Regions from separate parts of the Fervidobacterium riparium genome, predicted to be linked through region 1. Evidence: riboswitches for the same ligand, from Rfam matches in the RefSeq annotation. Region 1 holds a riboswitch; the other holds the start of a gene.
What was found. A riboswitch is a leader RNA that binds a small molecule or an ion and turns the genes downstream of it on or off. The one in region 1 is predicted to bind thiamine pyrophosphate.
Positions count from the first base shown of each region.

Region 2: it holds a riboswitch for thiamine pyrophosphate, as region 1 does, so the genes downstream of both, IB67_RS04580 (thiamine ABC transporter substrate-binding protein) here and IB67_RS05345 (sulfide-dependent adenosine diphosphate thiazole synthase) in region 1, are expected to answer to the same signal.

Region 1 is NZ_CP009277.1:1,159,500-1,167,768, reverse strand. Features, by position in the region: gene cbiB (adenosylcobinamide-phosphate synthase CbiB) at 1-308, shown strand, start outside; gene IB67_RS05355 (aminotransferase class I/II-fold pyridoxal phosphate-dependent enzyme) at 305-1,330, shown strand; gene cobO (cob(I)yrinic acid a,c-diamide adenosyltransferase) at 1,345-1,854, shown strand; TPP riboswitch at 1,944-2,056, shown strand; gene IB67_RS05345 (sulfide-dependent adenosine diphosphate thiazole synthase) at 2,155-2,973, shown strand; gene thiC (phosphomethylpyrimidine synthase ThiC) at 3,004-4,287, shown strand; gene IB67_RS05335 (sugar phosphate isomerase/epimerase family protein) at 4,309-5,085, shown strand; gene IB67_RS05330 (thiamine-phosphate synthase family protein) at 5,085-6,335, shown strand; gene ribH (6,7-dimethyl-8-ribityllumazine synthase) at 6,427-6,900, opposite strand; gene IB67_RS05320 (bifunctional 3,4-dihydroxy-2-butanone-4-phosphate synthase/GTP cyclohydrolase II) at 6,925-8,136, opposite strand; gene IB67_RS05315 (riboflavin synthase) at 8,097-8,269, opposite strand, start outside.
Region 2 is NZ_CP009277.1:1,007,694-1,015,962, reverse strand. Features, by position in the region: gene IB67_RS04585 (hypothetical protein) at 1-1,263, opposite strand, end outside; TPP riboswitch at 1,420-1,530, shown strand; gene IB67_RS04580 (thiamine ABC transporter substrate-binding protein) at 1,641-2,615, shown strand; gene IB67_RS04575 (substrate-binding periplasmic protein) at 2,765-3,487, shown strand; gene IB67_RS04570 (beta-ketoacyl-ACP reductase) at 3,539-4,258, opposite strand; gene IB67_RS04565 (acetyl-CoA C-acetyltransferase) at 4,285-5,487, opposite strand; gene IB67_RS04560 (methyl-accepting chemotaxis protein) at 5,807-7,792, shown strand; gene IB67_RS04555 (cache domain-containing protein) at 8,171-8,269, shown strand, end outside.

The DNA of each region.
Region 1 (8,269 bases):
CAAACTACATTCCCGCAAGATTAAGTGCACTGATTATTTCACTGTTCAATTTTCGTAATGCTCTCAAATACATCAAGCTCTACGGGAGATTGAAAATAAACGGCACTTATCCGATGAGTGCGTTTGCCGGCGTACTGAGCGTTGGATTTGAAAAAATCGGTATGTATAGATTTGAAGGGAAACTTCCAGAAAAGAGTGATTTGAAGCGTGGATTGAAGCTGTATAAAAACATTTGCTCATTATGGTTATTCATAGTCTTTCTTTCTTATGCAGTGAGAATATTACTCAACGCTGGGGGCGTCATATGAGCGTTTTTCATGGTGGAATAAACAAAGAAACTATAATTGATTTTTCAGTTTCAATCAATCCTTTAAAACCCGATTTTTTGAAGGGTATATTTAAACTTGGTGAGGAGTACTCATCGAAATACACTTATATAGAATGGCTTGAAGAGGATTTTAAAAATGTCTTTGGTGAAGATTGCGAAATCTTCGCCGGAGCTACTGAGGTTTTGCAAATTATCGGCTTCAAATCGCTTGAAGATGCTGAGGTAATCATTCCAACTCCAAATTACGGAGAATACGAACGCGTTGCACAATTTAATGAAAACAAAATATATAAAGTTAGTATAGTCGATTTTGACAACCGTCGATTAGATTACGAACGAATCCTTCGGCTGTCAAAAAAGATTAGAACAAAGAGTAGAAAAAAGATGTATGTCATGTTGAGCAACCCGAACAATCCAACGGGCATTTATGCAGAACTCGATGATTTAGTTCGGGAATTAGAAAACTATGGTGTGACATGCATAATTGATGAATCCTTTATAGACTTTGTATCCGAAGAGTTAAAGGGAAAATATAATTTAGACAACTTTGAAAATGTTATTCGTATAAGAACATTTACGAAAATTCTCGGGTATCCGGGAATAAGGATTGGATATGCCAAAAGCAAGAAATTTTCTGAATTTCTTAAACAATACCGAAGTCCGTGGGGCGTTGGTTCTCTTGGTTACCTTGCAATTCAAGAGATTATTAAGAATTACAGCAAATTCCTTGAATTCAAGGTATTAACCCAGAGATATATCTCTCAAGAACGTGAACGGTTTCAAAGGTACGCTTACTTTCCTTCAAGTGTAAACTACTTTGTTATTAAGGTTGGAAACAGCTTTGATAATACCAAAGAGTTTTTGAATTTCATCAACAATAATGGAATGCACGTGCGGACTATGTACGATTTTGGAATGGAATCTTTTGTAAGGATCGGACTAAAGAACGCTAATGAAAATGCAAAACTAATTCAAAAACTTGTGGAATGTAGAAAAGAATGATGGGAGGCATAATGATGGGGTTTGTGCATGTTTATACAGGTAATGGTAAAGGTAAGACAACAGCAGCATTTGGCCAGGCACTTAGAGCCGCATGTGCAGGTATGAATGTTTTTATCGGGCAATTTATAAAGGGTATGAAATACACCGAACTTGACGTAGAAAGATATATCCCAAACATTACTATCGAACAGTTCGGACGAGATTGCTTTATCAAAAGAAATCCTGATAAAATCGATATAGAACTTGCTCAAAAAGGGTTTGAAAAAGTAAAAAATTTCATTCTCAATGGAACATACGATTTAGTTATTCTTGACGAGTTAAACGTAGCAATTTATTATGGTCTCATCCCAGTTAGCCAAGTGCTTGAACTGTTGGAAAAACGCGATAAAGACGTCGAGATTATAATTACGGGAAGATATGCTCCAAATGAACTTTTGGAATACGCTGATCTGGTTACTCAGATGAGAGAGGTTAAGCATTATTATACAAAAGGTATCATGGCAAGGAAAGGTATAGAATTTTAATACAAACAGACCAAATTCTTGATTTTTTCAATTTCTTAAATGCTTGACTTTTTCTAAAAGTGTATTATTATCAAATTAGAAAAGTGAATAATTTCCCGAAGGGGAGCTCCATACAGCGGGGCTGAGAGGAAGGAGGCAATCCTTCGACCCTATGAACCTGATCCGGGTAATACCGGCGGAGGGATTCGGGAGAAAGATTCTAAAGAATTTTAATTAGTGTAAAAAAAGCAGAATGGGTCCCTCCGAAGAATTTCGGAGGGACTTTCTTTATTTTCAAACAAACTAAGGGAGGTTACTGATATGTTGAAGGAATTAAGCAGCAAAAAAGATTATCGAATTTCAGAGCTCATTGTGGAAAGGTATTTTCAGAAATTAAAAGCAAACCTCGAGGTAGACGTTGCTATTGCAGGTGCGGGACCAAGCGCGTTAGCACTCGCTATCGAACTGTCTAAAGCGGGGAAGAAAGTTGCAATCTTTGAAGCCAAGAACGAGCCCGGCGGTGGAATTTGGGGTGGCGGAATGATGTTCAACGAATTGGTTTTAGAAAGCGAGTTAGAGGGTTTTCTCAAAGAGTATTCTATAAAATATGTCAAGCACGGCGATTTGATAACCGTTGATTCCGTGCACTTTGCGTCCGCACTGCTGTATCATGCAACCCTTAACGGCGCTGTTCTTTTCAATAACGTTTTTGTCGAAGATTTGGTCATGTACGATAAACGCGTTTGTGGTGTGGTTATAAACTGGCTTCCAACAGTCAAAGAAAGGCTTCATGTCGATCCGATTACCGTTGTTGCTAAATTCACCGTAGACGGTACCGGGCATCCGGCTAATCTTGTTAGGTTACTATCAAAACGCGGGATTATGATGAGTGTCACAGGTTCAACGGAAAATCTTTGCAGCTGTGGTACTGTCGATTACGAATTTCCAATGGATGCAGAAAATGGTGAAAAGTTCGTTGTTGAAAATACAAGAGAGATTTATCCCGGACTTTACGTGATGGGAATGGCTGCCGTGAGCGTTGGTGGTGGACCAAGAATGGGACCAATATTCGGAGGGATGATTTTTTCAGGTATCCGTGCAGCAGAGTTAATATTGTCTGAATTGAAAAGGTTGGACTAAGAATTTGACTAAGAAAAGGTGGTGAAGAACATGCCTACTCAAATGCAAAATGCTATAAATGGTATAGTTACAGATGAAATTAGAAAGTGTGCCGAAAACGAGGGACTTTCCGTTGAATATGTTTTGAAAAAACTTTCAGAAGGAAAGGCAGTTATTCCAAAAAACAAGCTTCATAACGTTTCCAAACCAATGATAGTTGGAGAAGACTTTTCTGTAAAGGTTAATGCAAATATAGGAACTTCTGCGGGATACTCGTCCTTAGAAGAAGAACTGAGAAAGCTTGAAATCGCAATTTCAGCAGGTACTGATGCTGTTATGACGCTCTCTACTTGGGGAGACCTTTCAAAGATTCGGCAAACAATTGTTGAACATTCTCCAGTTCCTGTTGGTTCTGTTCCGATATACGATTCTGCGGTCAAAGCATACGAAAGTTGTAAGAACGTGGTAGATTTTACGGAAAAAGATTTTATTGATATGGTATACGCTCATGCCAAGGATGGTATAGATTTTATGACAATCCACGTTGGCATAACACAAAATGTTTTAGAAAAACTCAAGAAGAGCAAAAGAGTACTAAGAATAGTTAGCCGTGGGGGATCTATCATTGCTGGTTGGATGATACAAAATAGAAAGGAAAACCCATTTTACGAACATTTTGACGAGATTCTGGACATCGCTGCGGAGTTTGATGTAACTCTTAGTCTTGGCGATGGTATGAGACCAGGAACTGTGGTAGATGCAACTGACCCTCAACAGCTTGAGGAATTATTTGTTATGGCAGAGTTGGTTGACATGGCAAGAAAAAAAGGTGTCCAGGTTATGCTCGAAGGACCTGGTCATGTGCCTCTAAATGAAATCGAAATGAATGTCAAACTGATGAAGAAAATTGGTAAAGGTGCTCCTGTATTCTTGCTTGGTCCACTTCCAACAGATAGAGGCGTTGGACACGACCACATAGTCAGTGCAGTAGGCGCTGCTTTAGCCGCTTATCATGGCTGTGATTTCATTTGCTACGTAACACCAGCAGAACACGTTGCTTTGCCTGACGAAAATGATGTAAAGTATGGCGTGATCGCTTCAAGAATAGCTGCAGTAATTGCAGATGTTGCGAAGGGAAATAAGAAGGCATTGGAACTTGAATACAATATGGCACTTGCCAGAGCAAACTTTGACTGGAATAAGATGTTTGAAATTGCGATACACCCAGAAGATGCAAAGAAAAAACTTGAAAGTAGACCATATGAGTCTGATGGTTGTTCAATGTGTGGACCGTTTTGTGCAATAAAGATAACAAAAGAATTTGCGAATCAGTAAAGAAAAGAGGTAGTGGGCTTATTGAAGAAGAAAATGAAAAGAAAATGTATATCTACAAGCTTGATCAGGGCGAATAAAGAATTGATTTACACGTTGCCATATGCGAAGCACTACGAGCTCACATTTTTCAAAAGTGAGGATATAGAAATCATCCAAAGATTCTTGAATGAACGTAACTCAACATTTGGTATACATGCACCATTTATATTCCGGTACAAAGAAATTCACCCAAATCCAACTTCTCTAAATGATGAACTAAGAGATGATACATTCAAGAAGAATATCGAATGTGCTCATCTTGCGAAAAACATGGGAGCGCAATACATTGTCATCCATTATCCAAACGCAATGCAAAAAGAAGACTGGAGAGCCGAGAAAAAGGTTGTAGATAGTTCCACTAAACACTTAACCGAGCTGAGAGAGATTATAGACATTCGGATTGAGAACGTATACTTCAACGATAGCTTCCACTCAGCAGAAGATTTTTCATGGTTGCTTAAAGAGTCAAACGCTACACTTTGCTTAGATATAGGGCACTTGCTCTTAGATAGTGAACAGTACGAATTTGATGTTGTTAAGTTTATAGACACTCTCGAAGAGTATATTTCAGAAGTTCATATATACTATGCTGATATTGAAACATACCAAAAATGCCACCATGCACCGTGGGGGGATTCAAAAGAATTTCTAAGACTTCTCGACAGAATAAGGTACTTAGACTGTGATTTCACAATAGAGGCTTCAAATGATTGCAAATCTGGACTCGAGAAACTTTTCGAATACTGGGAGGGATTATGATGTTCTTAGTCATATCCGGCTTTGACCCTTCTGCTGGGGCTGGTATTTTACAAGATATTAAATCACTCTCATTACTTGGGATTACAGCATTCGGAGTTGTCAGTTGTCACACAGTGCAAAATTCAGAAAGGGTGTATTCTGTCACATTCAGAAAATGGGAAGAGATTGATAGAGAGCTTTCTGTTCTGCCTGAACCGGAAGTTGTAAAAATTGGGCTTATCTCTCCGGAGTTTGTCAGACTTATAAGAGAGAAGTTTCCCAATTCAAAGATAGTATGGAACATCATTCTTAGTTCAAGCTCTGGTTATTTCTTTGAGTCAGAAGAAGTTGTCAAGGAGCATTTAAAATACGCTGACTATATAATACTAAACAACATTGAAGCTCAAAAGCTTAATTTGTCGTTCGAAGGTGGAAATGAAAAATACATAATAACATTCGGACACTCAGAAGATGATTGTGAGAAAATTAAACTCTTTTATTCTGGTAGATATTTTGAGGAGGAAAAAGTAATTGTTGATGGTAATTCTCAATTTCATGGCACAGGCTGTGCTTTTAGCAGTCTATTCGCAGGTTTTTTGTATCTTAAATATCCGGTTGAAACGGCTATCAATGAATCAATGAAAGTTATGAATAAGATACTTAGCCGGAGTGCACAATCAGGATATCCAAAACAAGTCCAAAGCGAAAAACTCTCGAGGGAATGGATGAAGTACGAAATTTTGGAAGAACTCGAAGCTGTTGTAAAAGAAGTCGAAGAAATAGGAAGTAAGACCGTACCTGAAGTTGGGCAGAATATTTCTTATGCTCTCCCATGGTCTAAAAGTGAATACGAAGTTGCTAAGTTTCCTGGCAGAATACGTTTAAAAGAAGGGAAACCAACATTTGTTTCAGGACCTTCATTCAAGGATAAGTCTCATACTGCAAGGATGGTTTTGACAATTAAGGAATTTGCTCCGCACATTAGATGTGCGAGCAATATAAGGTACGAACCGAAATATATCGAAAATGCTCTCAGAGCTGGTCTCAATGTCTTCAAATATGACAGAAATAGCGAACCTGAAGAAGTGAGAAATGAAGACGGAAAATCGATGCAGCATATGATAAAAAGTGCTATCGAAGCATTAGGGAAAGTTCCTGACATAATTTACGATGAAGGTTGGTATGGAAAGGAAGCGATGATAAGAATTTTTGGAAGAAACCCAAAGGATGTTATTCATAAGATTATGAAAATGCTATGTCATGATCAATGAGTAAATTTGGAAAATTAAAATGACTAATATTGACAGAAACAATAGTAATAATGATTTTCTTGCTAAATCCCCTCCGAGAGGGGAGGGGATTTCAAACACATATCTTGCGTCTCAAATTAGCCATTTCAAGAGCTGCCATCGCAGCTTCAAACCCTTTATTGCCACTTTTTATACCAGCTCTATTAAGTGCTTGCTCAACAGTTTCTGTTGTGATGACTCCAAAGGTTATGGGCATGTTAGAATTCATATTGAACTGAGCTACTGCTTTTCCTATTTCGTTTGCAACGATATTGAAGTGATATGTGTCGCCCTGAATAACAGCCGCAAGAACAATGATTGCATCATATTTATCACTCTTTGTAAGCAAGTTTAGAGTGTATATAACTTCCAGACTTCCAGGAACTCTTACCACTTCAATGTCGTTCTCGTCTACACCGTGACGCAAAAGGCAGTCAAGTGCACCTTCCAATAATCTTTCTGTTACCGTCGAATTGAATCTCGAAACCACTATTCCAAATTTGAGACCTTTACCATCGTAGTGACCTTCAAATGTTTTTAGTGTCATAGTAACACCCCTTTCGAATGAATATCACAGTTTTATATCGTGCTTAAATCTAACTTTCTTAGTTAAGAGATATTTGATATTGAACTCGTTTACCTCTCCATATAGATTGATCACATCTTCGACAATAATTCCATATCTTTCTAATTCTTGCTTCTTACGAGGATTGTTGGTCAGAAGCTTTAATCTATCGATATGGAGACTCTTTAATATCTGATACGCTGCGCTGTATTCACGTTCATCTGGTTTCCTACCGATTTCAACATTCGCATCGTATGTATCAAGTCCGGTATCTTGAAGTCGGTAAGCTTCTATCTTTCTCGAAATGCCAATTCCTCGTCCTTCTTGGCGTAAGTATATTAGTACTCCGCCATTATCAGCAATAGCTTTTAAAGCCTTTTCCAATTGCGAACCGCAGTCACATCTTAAAGAGCTTAAACAATCACCTGTTACACACTCTGAATGGATTCTGACAAGCGGGGTTCTATCACGCCAGTCTTTGATAATAGCAAAGTGTTCTTTGTGATCAAGTGTGTTGTTGAAAGAAATAATTTCGAAGATTCCATATTTTGTAGGTAGCTTTGCTCGTGCAAGTGGATTAATTAACTGCGTATTTTTCACATACATTTCCCATACATCCTGGATATCTAGCACGAGCAACCCGTATTTTTCGGATAGTGTATACAGATAATCTATATTATGTGATTCACCGTCTAAGTCTAAAATCTCGATTATGACTGAATATGGCTTAAACCCTGAAAGTCTCACAAGCTCTACAGATGCTTCACTATGTCCTTTTCTAATCGGAAACTCCTTTGCTCCTATAACCGTCACATGACCTGGATACTTGAATTCTGAAAGATCTAATTTTTCATCTGAGAACATTCTACAACTTAGAGCTCTTTCACAAGCTGGAATACCAGTTTTATACCTACTTGATGAATCAATATAATCGATAGGTATGAAGTAATTACCACCGAAATTCGACGGTAATCTAAAGAATCCTCTCTTGAGTAATGCTTCTTCTGGTCCAACGACACAAAGCAATCCTTTACCGACGGTAGTTATGAAATTCATAACTTCAGTGGTGCATATCTCAGCAGGAAAGATAAAATCTCCTTCGATCTCTCTTTCACTGTCTATCAAAATTACTGGCTTGCCTTGTAAGAATTGGTCCCTAACTTTTGAGAGCAATTCTTCTAAAGTTCTAAATTGTCTTTGTAGAGTTCTTTCTTCCACTCTAAACACCTCCAAGTGTATTTCGCCAAGATATCGATTTCATAATTGACTTCTTCGCCTGATTTCAGATATTTGAGATTAGTATTTTCATATGTGTGGGGTATAACTTGGATACTGAACGTGTCAATGGAAA
Region 2 (8,269 bases), 150 kb from region 1:
CAATTTCGTATCTCTACCGTCCATATAAGAAACATACTTGTCTATTGTTAATTCAAAGTTCTCTCCTACAATTCTGGTCTTCATAGTTCTATTGTCATAATTTGCTAAGTATACCTTCTTATCTGCTACCGCAAATGCCGATATGTTTCCTTTAGCAATAATCCGGTTTGCACTCAAATCCCAAACCTGATTCTCGTATGTTCCCATAGTCTCGCTTTTGATAAGACCATACTTTGTATCAGAATCAATTTTCAAATCCATTGCAAAAAGAACTTGTTTTGAAATTTCCTTTCCGCTTTGATCCAATTCTATCAATTCTGAATTAGTGGTACCAATGTAAGAAGTTGAGGGACCAAATTTATCAGTTAGTATTCGAATGCCTTTATCTGTTTTGTCGATTTTGTAGATCTGAGTATTTGGAAGTTTGTATATAAGCTCACCTTCATGGTATTTTATCTTCATTACACTTCTAATCCAATCAGTATAAAGCTCGTCAAAAGTTTTTCCAAAGACTTTTTCAAAGATATCTTTATACTTGCTCCCAATCTCTGGGTCAGGTAAAAATGCAGAAGTTAATTCAAGATATTTTTTCATCTTATCCAGACCGTACGTATCTACAAGATATTTATAAAAGCCAGCTGTGAAATTGTAGTACAGCAAACCTCCTCTGAAGTCATCAACAGGCATCAATTCTTTATAGGTGAATGACGGAAAATTTGGAATAGAATAATAATACATACCATCAGAATAGAACGGATTATTCAGTCTACCTGAGGATTTCGAAAAAGAGCTTTCAGCAAAGACCGTTGTGCCTTCGACAAATGGTCCATACATTTGAGGCAAATACGGAATGCCTGTTAAGATACTTATTATCTTTGAGAATAAATCTTGGTAGGTTAAATGCACCATGTGCGTAAATTCGTGAATGATAAGATATGTATACCAATCCTCGAGCGGCAATGAGAATTGGAACCAACTTTCCGGTGGCCAGAGGTAAAGAACTATTGTTTTGTGAAGTAAAGGATTTGTATATCCGTTACTTATGGCTCCCTTATCTTGAAGTATGAAAGTAACTCTACCCGGGTCGTTTCCAATTAAATCGATAACCTGTTGCCGAACGTTTTCGAATATCTTCCCAACAAGTTTGGCGTTTTCTTCATAACCTTCCGGAAAAACAATGTCCGCATGTTCAAAATGCAAGACACCACCAAACGAAATAGTAAGTACAAAAACACTTAGCAAGATAAGAATGTGCTTTCTCATAGTTTCACCCCTTCTTAGAAGTAAGTGGTTTTAGAGATAACCTTTAAGTTAATTTTATCACAATGAAAGTTATGCGCAATAATCGACGATTAAACTTTCCGAAAACTCAACGACTTGACTGTTAGTAACAGCTATTGTAAAATTCATTGTGAAATACTATACCTGGAGGGGAGCTCCTAAATGCGGGGCTGAGAGGGGAACGCAAGTTCCCGACCCTTCGAACCTGATCCGGTTAATACCGGCGGAGGGACCAGGGCACACAATAAGTGTGAATCTGGAAAAATTAATAATAAAACGATGTTCCCTCCGTAAAATTGGAGGGATTTTTTCTTTTAAATGCGCATAACGTATGAATATCGTGAAAAGGAGGGATTTTTATGAAAAAGCTGTTTTTTTTAACTCTTGTGCTCATCACAGCGGTATCTTTCTCTGCTGAACTTGTCATATACACATCCGACAGTTTTGCAGGGGGCATAGCAAAGGTTGTTATACCAAAATTTGAAAAACAGTACAACTGCAAAGTAAAAGTTGTCAGCTTTGGTTCGATGGGCGATGTGCTTGCAAGGCTAATAGCTGAGAAAAATTCGCCAAGAGCTGACATAGTCATAGGATTGAACCTCCAGCAACTGAACAAGGCTATCAGCGAAGGTATCTTGGAAAAATACAGAGCAACGAATTCTAAAAATTTGATGTACAAAGGTTTTGTAAACGACTACGGGACCGTGTACGATTATGGCGCTATAGCTATGCTTTACAACGCGGAGAAGATAAAAAATCCTCCAAGATCATTCAAAGATTTGCTGAAATCGGAATACAAAGGCAAAATCGTTTTAATAGACCCAAGAACTTCAAGTACAGGATTGACATTCCTCATGTGGACAATAGCGGCTTTTGGTGAAGATGGAGCTATGGAGTACTGGAAAGAGCTCAAGAAGAACGTACTTACATTCACAAGTGGTTGGAGTGCAGCATTCAAGATGATTGAAACAGGTGAGGCTGACATAATAGTTAGTTTTGCAACAGACGGAGCTTACAGCATGTATAAATACGGCTCAATAAAGTATGTACCTGTAATCTTTGAAGAAGGCGCATACGTTCTTGAAGAATACGCAGGTATAATTAAGAATGCCAAAAACAGGGCACTTGCAAGAGCGTTTATAGAATTTATTTTGACACCTGAATTTCAAAAAGAAGTTCCTCTGAACCAGTGGATGCTTCCTGTTATAAACATCGAACTACCTGAAGTATTTAAATACGTTCCTGAAACAAAGAAGATTTTGAGAGTAGACCCAAAGATTAACGAACGATTGGATGAAATATTGAAGAAGTGGGAGAAAGCTGTTATAGGATAGTTCTAATTCGAAAAGAGAAGGGCAGGGATTCCTTCCCTGTACTTTTTTTAATAATTTATATAGCTTTCAACGATCCAAAGCTTCGCATAGTCTAAAAGAGTAGATGAGAGACAAGTTTTATCAAATTCCAAGAAGTGAGGTGCTTCGGTTTGATAAGAAGAATTCTTCTGCTACTATTATCTCTTGTTCTTATATTGCCTACATCGTTTATCTTCTCTCAGTATCTTAAAGTTGGGTTCCTGTTAGGTTCTCCATATGCATTTTGGAGTGGGAACACATTCAAAGGCATAGAATGTGATATATGGAAGGCGGTTTCTCAAGAGATAGGTTATCAGCTTGAAGTGTACGTATTACCTTTTTCCGCAATTTCCCCTGAGATTTTAACAAAATTATCGATGGACGTAGTCGTAGGCGGCATACATATGACAGATGAGAGAAAGAAACTCTACGATTTCGGAACACCCTATATGGATTCAGGTTTAGCTATTGTGACAAGAAGTGATCTAAAGTGGGATGGAAGACCGGAAAGCATTACTTTTGGAGTCAAAAAAGGGGCAACAGGAGAAACCATCGTTCAGCAATGGAATCAAAGCGGGAGGAAAGTTAAGTACATATCTTACGTTTCTAACGAAGAGATAATAACACATCTCTTGATAAAGAAAATCGATGGCGCATTTTTTGATTACATCAACGCACTATACCTTGCTAAAATGTACGGACTTACAGTCCAAAAGCAACTCATTTATACGACCAAGATAGGCTATATATCATTGAATAAAGAGCTCAAGAGTCGAATTGATAAAGCGGTTCAGAAGTTAATTCAGGAAAATAAGATAAGGCAGATAATAGCTTCCTATGTAGGAAATTATTGAAAGAAAGCGCTCCTTAAAAGGAGCGCTTCAATTTTATTATTATCAACTACACTATAGTACAAGTCCTCCATCGACACCTATGACTTGACCTGTAATGAATGCTGATTCGTCGGATGCCAAGAACAGGTAAAGATAAGCAACTTCTATAGGTTCTCCAAGCCTCTTTAATGCTGCTTTCTCAGCCATTGCCGTTAAAATCTTTTCTGGCACTTTCTCTGTCATTGGGGTTTTTATAAAGCCCGGAGCAACTGCGTTAACTCTAATTTGTGCGCCTTTTCTTGCAAATTCTTTCGCCCAGGTTTTTGTCATACCTATAACCCCAGCCTTTGTCGCTGAGTAATTCGTTTGCCCAATGTTTCCGTAGACACCTACCACAGACGATGTATTAATTATACTACCTTTTCCAGCTTCGAGCATATAAGGGACAACTGCCTGAGTCATATTGAAAACGCCTTTCAGGTTTACATTTATTACTCTATCCCAATCCTCTTCGGTCATATTTTGAATGAGCGCATCGCGTGTGATACCTGCATTATTAATAAGCACGTCTATTTTTCCGAACTTTTCGATTACATCCTTCACAACTTCTGCTATCCTGTTTCTATCAGTCACATCAAGTTTGTAAAAATGTATGTTCGGATGTTCGTAAGATGCTTCTCCAACATCACATGCAATTACGATAGCACCTTCTTTTGCAAAGAGTTCAGCCGCCGTTCTTCCAATACCGCTTCCTGCGCCTGTGATTATGCAAACTTTACCTTCCAATCTCATGTTGTTTACCCCCTTTTATATAAGAATCATTCAATATTCTCAACGATAACCGCAGTACCCATTCCACCACCGATGCAAAGCGTCGCAAGTCCGTATTTTATATGTCTCTTTTTCATTTCATACAGGAGCGTAACGATTATCCTATTTCCACTTGCACCGATTGGATGTCCAAGCGCAATGCCACCACCGTTTACGTTTGTGCGCTCCAGTATCCATTCCTTCGTAACTCCAAATGCTCGTTCCCAGCCTTTAATAACGGCTAGGCTCTGACCTGCAAACGCTTCGTTCAGCTCTATCAATTCGATATCTTGGAACGACATACCGGCTTTCTTAAGAACCTTTTCTGTCGCAGGAACTGGACCTATCCCCATCCTCATTGGGTCAACACCCGCTTGTGCCCATGCAACTATTCTTCCAAGAGGTTTCAATCCTTTCTTTTCAACATACCTATCACTTGCAAGGACAATTGCACTTCCTCCATCGTTTATACCACTTGCATTACCTGCAGTTATAGTTCCATCTGGTTTAAAAGCTGGTTTAAGTTTTGCCAAACTTTCCAGAGTCACGTCAAATCTTGGATGTTCGTCCGTGTCGAAGAGTTTGACACCCTTTTTGTCTGGTATTTCAACGGGAACGATTTCGTCTTTAAATTTTCCGTTCTCAATTGCTGCCTTTGCTTTCATCTGGCTGTTGTACGCAAATTCATCTTGCTCTTGACGAGATATGTCAAACTCTTCTACAAGTTTCTCAGCGGTCATCCCCATGTGCACTTTATTGAATACATCGGTTAATCCGTCGAGTATCATGTGGTCTTGAATTTCCTGATTTCCAAACTTCAGACCAAAACGAGCGCGGTAAGAAAGCAAAAATGGTGCTTGAGACATACTTTCTATGCCACCTGCAAGCACTACATCTGCCTCTCCAAGCTCGATATCGGTAGCACCGATCATAACTGCCTTCATTCCGCTACCACACAGCATATTGACAGTATAACCAGGTTTCTCAACAGGAATACCTGCATATATACCAACCTGCCTACCTGGTCCCATCCCCTGACCTGCGGTAAGTATACATCCAACAATCGTTTCATCGAAATCTTCCACAGGAACACCTGATTGCTCAATAGCCCCCTTTGCTGCAATCGTTCCGAGTTGTGGTGCCGGAATATCTTTCAAAGAACCTGCAAATGTGCCTATAGCCGTTCTTTTTGCCCCGAGTATATAGACCATCAAATCCACCTCCACCTTCCTTAAACTTCAGAAAAGACTCATAATAAAAAATATGAATCACCATTCACATTACATAATTGATTAAACCATTTTTAGTCTTTTGATGTCAAAATAATTGTATCTGAAGAAACACAATTTAGACTGATATTTCTAATGAAAATAAAGCTATCATTCACTTTGCGCAGATTTTCTTTGAATTTTAATTTTTACAATACGTACTTCGAACTCAGAACCAAGAACCTATGCTCAGAAGAGGATTTATGTATTGATGAATTAAATCTAAACTGTTGGTGGACACCAATCAGAAGGAGGGATTCTTATGAGAAACCTTACTATGTTTCAAAAGATATCGGTGATTGTTGTTATTCTAATACTGTTCATGTTAGCTATAGGCACTTACTCCACACTGAATTTGCGCTCTACTATTATTGAAATGACACAGCAAAATCTTCAATCACTTGCAGAGAACAGCGGAGATAACCTTGTAAGTTTCATAGACGGACATATCAAACTAATAGAGCTACTCTCAAAAGATGCAAATGTATTGGGGGTTTACAAAAACGAATTTCAGGAAGAAGTCTGGATGAAAAAACTGTTCCAAAGTGTTATGAAGAGTTATCCAGATGTGATGTATGTTTACGTCGGGTTGAAAGATAGAAGAATGTTTTTAATACCTGAACAGGAACTTCCAGAGGGATACGATCCAACAACGAGACCATGGTATAAGGAAGCCATAGCGAATGCTGGCAAGACAATTATCACTGAGCCATACGCAGACGCAGCTACTGGGAAGCTCGTTGTAACAATTGCAAAGACTGTCCAAACAGATGAAGGAATAGTAGGTGTAGTAGCGCTTGATTTTGACATATCGGAACTTTCAAAAAAGCTCATGTCAAAGGGTAAGGAGCTTGGTTATCTCAATGCCGTTGTGACAAGTGGAGGAAATATAATATTACATACTGACAGCTCATTAGTTGGTAAGAACGTAAGCGACCAAGAATTCTTTAAGAAATGGCTCTCTGGACCTGAGAGCGGTGTATTTGGTTACACATTTAACAACGTTAAGCGAATCACCGGTTATAAGAGATTACCGAATGGTTGGATATTTGCAACGCTTGTTTTAGAGAAAGACCTAATGAAGAATGTCAACATTGCAACGATAATTACATTATCAATTGTGCTCTTAGCAATAGTTGTCTCAATACTCATCGCACTCTTATTCACAAGAAGACTTATAGTTAAACCAATCAACGAAATAGTTACCGCAGCCGATAAGGTTTCGCAAGGAGATTTGACTGTGGATATACAAGTAAAATCTAAAGAAGAAATTGGTAAGCTTGCCAATGCTCTTTCGAAGATGGTATCTTCTCTGAGAGAAATTGCTATGCAAATCCAACAAGAGGCAGTGACTCTTAAGCATGAATCATCACAAGTTGCTGCCTCTTCAGAGGAAACGAGTGCTACTATAGAAGAATTAACAGCAGAAGCTGATAATGTGAATCTGAGTGTAAACAACGCGTCGGCTGCCTTAGAGCAGATGACAAGCGGTATACAAGAAGTTGCAGCAAGTGCACAGAATGTAGCTAACGCTTCTCAGAAACTCAGTGAAGAAGCCCAAAGAGTATCCAATCTTGCGAACGAAGGTCAGAAGGCAATCCTGTCAATAGCGGCTGTCATTGAGCAAACTAAAGATAGGGCGAACATTACATCTCAGACTGTTGAAAAATTGAGTGAAAGTGCAAAAAACATAGGAGAAATAGTTGACACAATAAATTCAATTGCGGAACAGACTAATCTTTTAGCGCTAAACGCAGCAATAGAAGCCGCAAGGGCAGGAGAAGCTGGACGAGGATTTGCAGTTGTTGCAGATGAGATAAGAAAGCTCGCAGAAGAGAGTAAAAGAGCGACACAAAACATTGCCAATATACTGAGAGGGATTGTAGATGAAAGTGTGAAAGCAAACGATGCGACAAAAGAAACGGTAGAAATTGTTAATCAGGCGGCAAGTCAATCTACGGTGATTAAATCTCAATTTGAACAAATATTGCAGAGCATAGTAAGAATGTCGCAAATGACAGAAAACTTGGCAGCGAGTGCACAGCAGCAAAGTGCAGCAGCCGAGGAAATGAGCAGTGCAATGGACAACGCGAGCAAGTCAATGATAAGCGTTGTTGACCAATTAAGAGAAGTAGCAACAGCGATCAAGCAGCAAGCTGATGCCGTTTCCAGCCTTGCAAAAACCGCTGAAACTCTTGATGGAGTGGCAGAAAAACTAGTGGAATCGATGAAGAGATTCAAGATTTGACAAATTACGAAAACCCCAATCCCATATGGGATTGGGGTTTTTATTAACAAGAAATTAACTGAGAAGTGTGGAGTGATTTTACTACATAAACTTCTTGTCTTACTTGTAGTAGCATTGATAAATCCATTTACATTTTCAATATTGGCTATCGTTGAAACCTACTTTCTTACTAACTTTTGGAAGTGTGGAGGTATATGTTCTTTTTTGGAATTGTTTTGTTTTTGAAAGAATTGCTTAACGTATAGGTGCTTGTAGATTAAATTTCTCTTCTAACATACATGTACATATTTGTGGTATAATCATGAATATGAATAGAAATAATTATCTTTTACATCAAACATCAAAATCTTTGCACAAATTCTAAGAGGAGGGTACTTTATGAGAAACCTTACGATGTTCCAAAAAATCTTGGTGGTTGTTATGGTCTCGGTGCTCTTTATGGTAGCTATAGGCATTTATTCTACATCAACTCTCCGC